Regions from separate parts of the Shewanella decolorationis genome, predicted to be linked through region 1. Evidence: riboswitches for the same ligand, from Rfam matches in the RefSeq annotation. Region 1 holds a riboswitch; the other holds the start of a gene.
What was found. A riboswitch is a leader RNA that binds a small molecule or an ion and turns the genes downstream of it on or off. The one in region 1 is predicted to bind cobalamin.

Region 2: it holds a riboswitch for cobalamin, as region 1 does, so the genes downstream of both, EYR25_RS11030 (ABC transporter ATP-binding protein) here and EYR25_RS10020 (TonB-dependent receptor) in region 1, are expected to answer to the same signal.

What each region holds. Positions count from the first base shown of each region.
Region 1 covers NZ_CP037898.1:2,186,988-2,190,542, reverse strand. The annotation lists gene EYR25_RS10020 (TonB-dependent receptor) at 1-1,584, opposite strand, end outside; cobalamin riboswitch at 1,694-1,923, opposite strand; gene EYR25_RS10015 (hypothetical protein) at 2,050-2,718, opposite strand; gene EYR25_RS10010 (RCC1 domain-containing protein) at 3,012-3,555, opposite strand, start outside.
Region 2 covers NZ_CP037898.1:2,437,265-2,440,819, reverse strand. The annotation lists gene EYR25_RS11035 (FecCD family ABC transporter permease) at 1-923, opposite strand, end outside; gene EYR25_RS11030 (ABC transporter ATP-binding protein) at 920-1,867, opposite strand; cobalamin riboswitch at 2,001-2,181, opposite strand; gene EYR25_RS11025 (histidine phosphatase family protein) at 2,354-3,076, opposite strand; gene metH (methionine synthase) at 3,311-3,555, shown strand, end outside.

The sequences.
Region 1 (3,555 bases):
TTCCAAGCCTAAGGTGAGGGCTTGAGTCACCTGCCAATCCCAATCGGCACTCGCGCCATAACGGCGTGAGGCATCGGCATTAACGTTAGCGCCTTGGAAGCTGCCACCAACAGGTTTTTCAGCGCTTGGGTCGAAGACGATTTCATCTTCTAAATCGAGGCGATATAGGCTGACACGTAGGCTTTGGCTCGCGACAGTCCAATCCCAACCGGCTTCATAGGAGCGACCTGTCTGCGGCTTTAAGCCATACACATCTTTCGGGGTGTAAGCTTGCTCATCGACCTTAGCAAAGCGGAAGTTTTCATCGCCACGCAGATAAAATCTGTGTTCGGCGCTCGGACGGTAATTTAAACCGAACTCAAATGCTCTGGCATCTTCATCTAAATCGATGCCGTTTGGATAGACATTGCCATCGACCAGATCGTCGGTCACTCGCGCATAACGTCCGCCCACCACATAGCTTAAGGTGTGGCTTAATGGCACAGTGGCTTGCAGGTAAGCACTTTGCATTTCTTGCACGTTGCTACGCGCCATAGAGTCAAACTCGGCCTTACCGCGGCTAATATCCAAACCTGTGACTAGGTTTAGCTCGCCTTGACGGGTACTGTAGTTGGCGAGCGCTTTAGGGCTGAACATCAGCAGCGAGCGAGTATTATGGCTCTGACCCCAATTGAGCGAACTGACTGAAGTATCGCTGTAATCCAGATCCGCCGCCAAGGCCCAGTTTTGGTTAAGCTGATGCTGATATCCCGTGCGCGCCGCCGTGGTCATCTCATGGACATATTGATTGCTATTAAAAGACTGACGTGGATCGAACTTGAATTGATCGACCGTCAGTGAACCAGGATTTTCACGGTCATCATCGTAATAGCTAGTTTCAACGAAGAAAGAATCTGTGGCGGTTTTATATTGAATACGGCCTAAGATAGAGCCCGTTTCATTGGCATTATGCGTACGATAGTTATCGCCTTGGTTGTAGCTACCAGTCAGAAAATAGTGCCAATCTTTATTGATGGCGCCAGACACATCGCCGCGACCTTCGTAGGTATTAAAACTGCCGCCGGATAATTGCACGCTGCCGCCCGTATTCTCAGGCGACTTGGTCACAATATTGATCACCCCGCCTACCGCTTGGTCGCCATAGAGCACGCCAGCACTGCCCGATAGAATTTCAACACGCTCAATTAAATTGAGTGGAATCGCATTCAGGCTAGGTGCGGCGATATCGATATTATTTAAGCGGCGACCATCGAGCAAAATCAGCGTGTTGTTAACCGCAGAGCTGGCGCTAAAGCCACGCATCGCAAAGCTAGTACCAATGTTATTGTCGGATAGTTGAATACCACTTTGACCACGTAACACTTCGGTCAAGCTGGTTGCGCCACTCTGCTCAATCGCAGCGGCATCAATCACATTCACATTGGCGGCAATATTTAAGGGTGCTTTGTCTGAGCGGCCAATCACGACGATATGCTCATCGACTTTGGCGGTATTGGTTGCATCGTCGGCCATGGCAGGCGCGATAACAGAAAGACTGCAAAGGCTGCCGATCAGCAGCGCGATTTTTGTTGGATGTGTTCCCATTTTACCTTTAACTCCTGCAAGGAAAACGGGGCAATGACGCCACGATACCGTTGATTCAGTAACAAATACTGACAGTCACTATCGCATTTTGAGATCTGCCCACCGAAATCTCAAAAACACCTTTAGGGCCGGTCTCCGGACTTAGGCTATGTCTATCTCAACTAGAGATATACGCGAAACTGACCTTTGCACATTGCTTATCGGGTCCTTCTTGAACTCACCTAGCGAATGCGGTCGTCTCTCACCTTTTACCGTTGCGGGGGCAGTGCCAGAATTTCACTGGCTTCCCGATTATCTCGCGACGAATACATCGCAAGCACCACAGAAGGTTGACTAAAAATTAGGTTCATAGGGCGAAAAACCAGTTAACACCCAATAATGCTCAGGGCATAACAGGCCTGAGCGCGCGCATTATAGACGTCTATACGGATGAAAGTCCATGAACATCCGTCTCTCGACTGACAACTACTTTAAAGTGTAGGGTGCTAAGGCTGAGATAAAATCGGCACTGTTGGCCACTTGCAATGGAGGTTTATCGGCAAGAAACACCTCACCACGCATTGACTTATGCAGCAAATACAAATCCTTACTTCCACTCACTACAGTGTAATAGCCAATCTCACCTTGGGGATGAGAGGTAAAAGCACTCGAATTAAACTGTGTCGCGCCATGGACATTCGGCATAGTGGTACAACCGAGAATAGCCTGAAAACCTTTGTGACCATCTACTTGGGTATCCCCCAGCTTTTGATAAATCACCTCGCCATCACATGAGGCTTGGTATGTCTCGGCCATCGCATCTAAAAACTGCTCTGGGCTTACGCTTTCGGCCATGTCCTTAAAGCCTTGCACACAAAACAGTGCACTCCATTGATTAAGTGCCTCCTGCTCTGGCACAAATTCTGCCATAAACATACCCGCACGTTCCTCATGGTACGCTTGGCGCCAACCCGTTGGCAGACTAAAGCCCAATTTCTGGCTAAAGATAGGCAACACATGGGTATGCGAGGCACCACTTTCAACAAGGGGCATATCCAATTTCGCCTCAACGGATTCGGAACCAATCAAGCCGCACAGCATTAATATGCCTGCGCCCTGCAATAATCCCATCCGACTATGGGGAATACATTTCATGATTATCATCCTTGGCATCGAATCCATCCTCAAACTCACGAAAATAACCATTTAAGAATCTTCAGGTTGTTTGAGTATGTTAAAACGATTTATGAAACTGCTTAGAAAACATCCAGCATTCTAGCGAAGATGCAAATAGGATAACAGTTAAAAAGATAAATGAAATGATACTTATACAGTCACTAAAACTGTAAAATAGCAAATAGCAGCCAAAGATAGGGTCAGTGATGGATTAACAAGCTGGTGAATGGATCTTCACCAGCTGATGTATGCCCTACATGCCCAACAATGAGTTAGTCAAATGACCAATTGATTTTACGCTGCGGCCTTGCCTGACTCAAAATCGCCTGCCGTTGCTCTGGGGTTTCACATTGGGCAGCGGGGGTAAATTCCAGCGGCTTAATCACCAAGGAATCTGCTGGTTGCACTGGCGACTTGTCGAACATGGGCAAATTCATCGACCAAGAGACCCATTCTCCCTTTTCGCTAATACCAACATAACCGTCATTAGCCTGCGCTAACCACGTGAGGCGCGGAATGCGCTCGATCAGCTGCTCGACATTTTTAAGGTTTGCCCGGTAACCGACGGGTACCACTTTGCCGTCGGGACGCGTAAACACAAAGGAGGCAGACCCTCGAGTAATCACACTGCCTTGCTGCCAATATTTATTGAGGATCTCTTGAGCATCATGAAACCCAAACAGATAGGCATAATCCGTATCGTCGGCGAGAATTTGTGGCGTAGCATTGTCACGCAGTAGCAAAAAACCAGTGCCGACGCTGATAATCTCCTTCACCCCTGTGATATCGGTTTTCTTGATCCAATCGACGCCACAG
Region 2 (3,555 bases), 250 kb from region 1:
CCGCCACAAGTAGCGACTAAGATTGCAGTGATAAGCGAGCAGAGTAGCAGCATATTGAGGCGCAGCTTAGGCACATTGACCCCTAAGGTGTGGGCCGTTTCATCCCCCGCCTGCAACGCCATGATTTGGCGTTTCCAACCGAGAATAATCATAAAGCTCACCAGCACCACCAAGGATGGCAACACCAGCAATGACCAACTGGCCTTAGCAAAACTGCCTAAGCTCCAAAACAATACCGAAGCGGTAGCCTGCGGGCTGGCAAAGTACAGCAATAAACTGGTTAAGGCGCTAAACATAAAAGAGGTGGCTACCCCAGAGAGCAACATGCGCTCCACTTGGCTCTTAAGGCCTAAACCAGCCAATGCCAGCACAATTAATACCGACAGACTCGCGCCAATAAAGGCACCGAAGGGTAAGCTAAACCATAACAAGCCAGCAAAAGCCCCCGAACCGCTAAAAATCCCCGAATTGGCTATCACGCCTGCATTATCAAAAAGACCAGAACCCGTAAACAGGGTCAGCATCACCACGGCGCCAAAAGAGGCACCAGAGCTAATGCCGAACAAATAAGGATCGGCAAGAGGGTTGCGGGTCACCGTTTGTAGCACACTGCCCGCCAAGGACAGCCCTGCCCCCGCCACAAAGGCGAGTAAAATCCGTGGCAGCCTTAATTCCATGACGATTCGCTCAGTCATGCTGCTAGTGCGGGCTGCCCCATCACTGGCAAAAAAGTAATTGAATTTACTAATAAACACGTGCAGAACATCTAAAAAGCCAATATTGGCCGCGCCAAAACTAGCCGCTGCAATTGGCGTCAATAAAGCAAAGCCCACCAAGCCTAAAATCAGCCATTGCTGGCGCGTAAGCGGCGTTAATATTTGGGTTAATAAATTCATGGTTACCAGTTTAAGTGTGTCTATCATGGCGCATTCTCTACGCTCTCATTTTGCGCGTTTGCGCTGTGGCTGGAATGAGTCACGGATGACCCCCCTTGCTTCTGATGCGTATGGGAATGAACTGCATCCGCCGCAACTCCCTGTGGCTTTTGATAACCATAAAAGTAATTAATCAATGGGTTACCATGCTGTGGATGGGGCGTCACTTGGGCGCATACCCCAAAGACTTCGGCGATACGTTCCTCGGTTAGAACCTGAGCTGGTGTGCCCATGGCACTCACCTGCCCCTTATCCAGCAGCAGTAAGTGGTCACACAGGGCGCTGGCTAAATTGAGGTCGTGAATCGAGGCGATCACGCTGATCCCAAGGCTGCGCACTAGCTCTAAGATTTGAATTTGATAGCGGATATCGAGGTGGTTTGTCGGCTCATCTAAAATCAACAGTTGCGGCTGCTGCACTATGGCGCGGGCGATCAGGGCGCGTTGCTTCTCGCCACCCGATAAACGATCGTATTGTTGATGCACTTTATGACTAAGGCCTACCTTTTCCAGCGCCTTAGCAATTTTTTCACCGTCGCCGCTAGAGTTGGTATCGAACATCCCCTTGTGGGGGGTGAGTCCCATGGCAACCAATTGCTCTGTGGTCATATCGAAATATTGCGGTGTATCCTGCTGCACCACAGCCACTTTACAGGCAAACGCCTTGGGCGACAGCTCGCTGATATCCTGCGAAAACAAGCTGATATGACCTTTAGCAGGGCGAATAAAGCGGTATAAACAGCGCAGCAGACTGGATTTACCCGCGCCATTTGGGCCTATCAGCCCGAGCATCTCCCCCTGCGGCAGGGCAAAGCTAATCTCCGAGAGAATGGTTTTCCCCTCAATCGCCCAGCTCAATTGGCTGACCTTAAGTGCCGTATTAGCAGAAGCAGTAGCGGGTGCTATTGGCGCAAGACTCGATGTGGTATGCATCACTAACGATTGCTCCCACATGGATATTGATTGGTGTGATTTAAGCCTGCTGCCACTTGGGCCAACAGGACAAAACTGATAAATGTCATCTTCTGCTCCCTCGAGTTACCCGCTCGAGAACTAAGGCTGCACGCAGCGAAAACAGAAATAGGCAGGTATCCTGACTTGTAGAAAAGAAGGTTCTAGGTTCTAGGTACTTCTTTTAACTACTCACAGTTGCGGGTACAGTTCGGGCTACTGACGGGCAGCTCCCCGATTCCCTATTATGTTTGGGTTATCCGGCGCGCTTAAACACTGTTGCCTTTAAGCAATAGCACTCAATTGCACAAAATTCCTAACACCTATTTCTGCGACCTTTGAGTTAAACGTACAGAGCACGCTATCTAACTCAAACGTCAGGGAAAAGCATTATCCTATATCTTGCTCATTAGGCAATGCTGTTTAAATCAGAAAATTTTCATCATGTCGGTGACTGATGCTTGCAAGCTACTCACAGTGGCCCGATGGCCAATCTAAACGCCAGTATCTTTTGCCTTGTTCATCCTCGAGGATATTGATGGTCACCACCGCCGCCACGGGTAAGGCGAGCTGACTGTAAAAACCTAAGGTTTTCACCGCCCCTAGCGCCCTTGACATCAAGTGGCGAATAACCCCGCCGTGGGTCACCACCCAAATATTGGCCGCAGGAGCACTGGCATTAAACTCCCCATGGGCCTGTTCATCATCCATAGTCAGCAGCGCAAACTCTTTATCGAGGATTTGCGCTATCGCGCCATCGATACGGGCCTCGAAACTTGCCATGGTCTCACCATTGGGCGGCGTCACCTCCCAGGGATTCTGCCAATAGGCCGTCATCCGCTCGCCATCGCGTTGATATAAGTCATCGAGCAGGCAGCCATCCCAATCGCCAAAGGCTATTTCCTGTAACTCCTCTAGCAGGTTGACCTTGAGCGGCAAAGGCGCGGGCGCATCTAAACTTATGCCTACTGACGCACTCGAATGCAGCTCAGCCGCAAAAGCCTTAGCAAACTCGGCGCAGCGCTTTGAGGTCGAGCTATAAATGCCGTGACACACAGCTGTCTGCGCCGCCACCGCCGCCGACATCTGCCGCCAGCCCTTGTCACTCAAAGGCACGTCGACTCGGCCACGCAAAATCGCCCCACCTTCACATTCCCCGTGGCGCAACAGTAATAAGCGAACTTGTTTCATATATGCCTTTAAAAACTTAGGGCCTAGAATCTAGGTGCTAGGAACCAAAGCCTAGATTCTAGATTCTCGCTCCTAATGACTTTCACCTTGCCCTGACAATCCGATGTCGCGTATTATGGACGTCTATACGTATAAATGTCCAAAGCATAACGAACGACATTCAATAATAAAATGCAATTTGTCACCCGATTGCGTACTTTGGACTCAACTTAGCTGTAGTAAAGGTAATCATTTATGGCGATATCTCTCCATCGAGCCAGCCAAACACTGGCAGACATTCGCAACCAGTTGTCAAAGCGCATTCTGATTTTAGACGGCGCCATGGGTACTATGATCCAAGGCTACAAGCTTGAGGAAGCCGATTACCGTGGCGAGCGCTTCAAGGATTGGCATACCGACGTTAAGGGCAATAACGATCTTTTAGTGCTCACGCAGCCAGATATCATCAAACAAATTCACATCGACTACCTTAAAGCCGG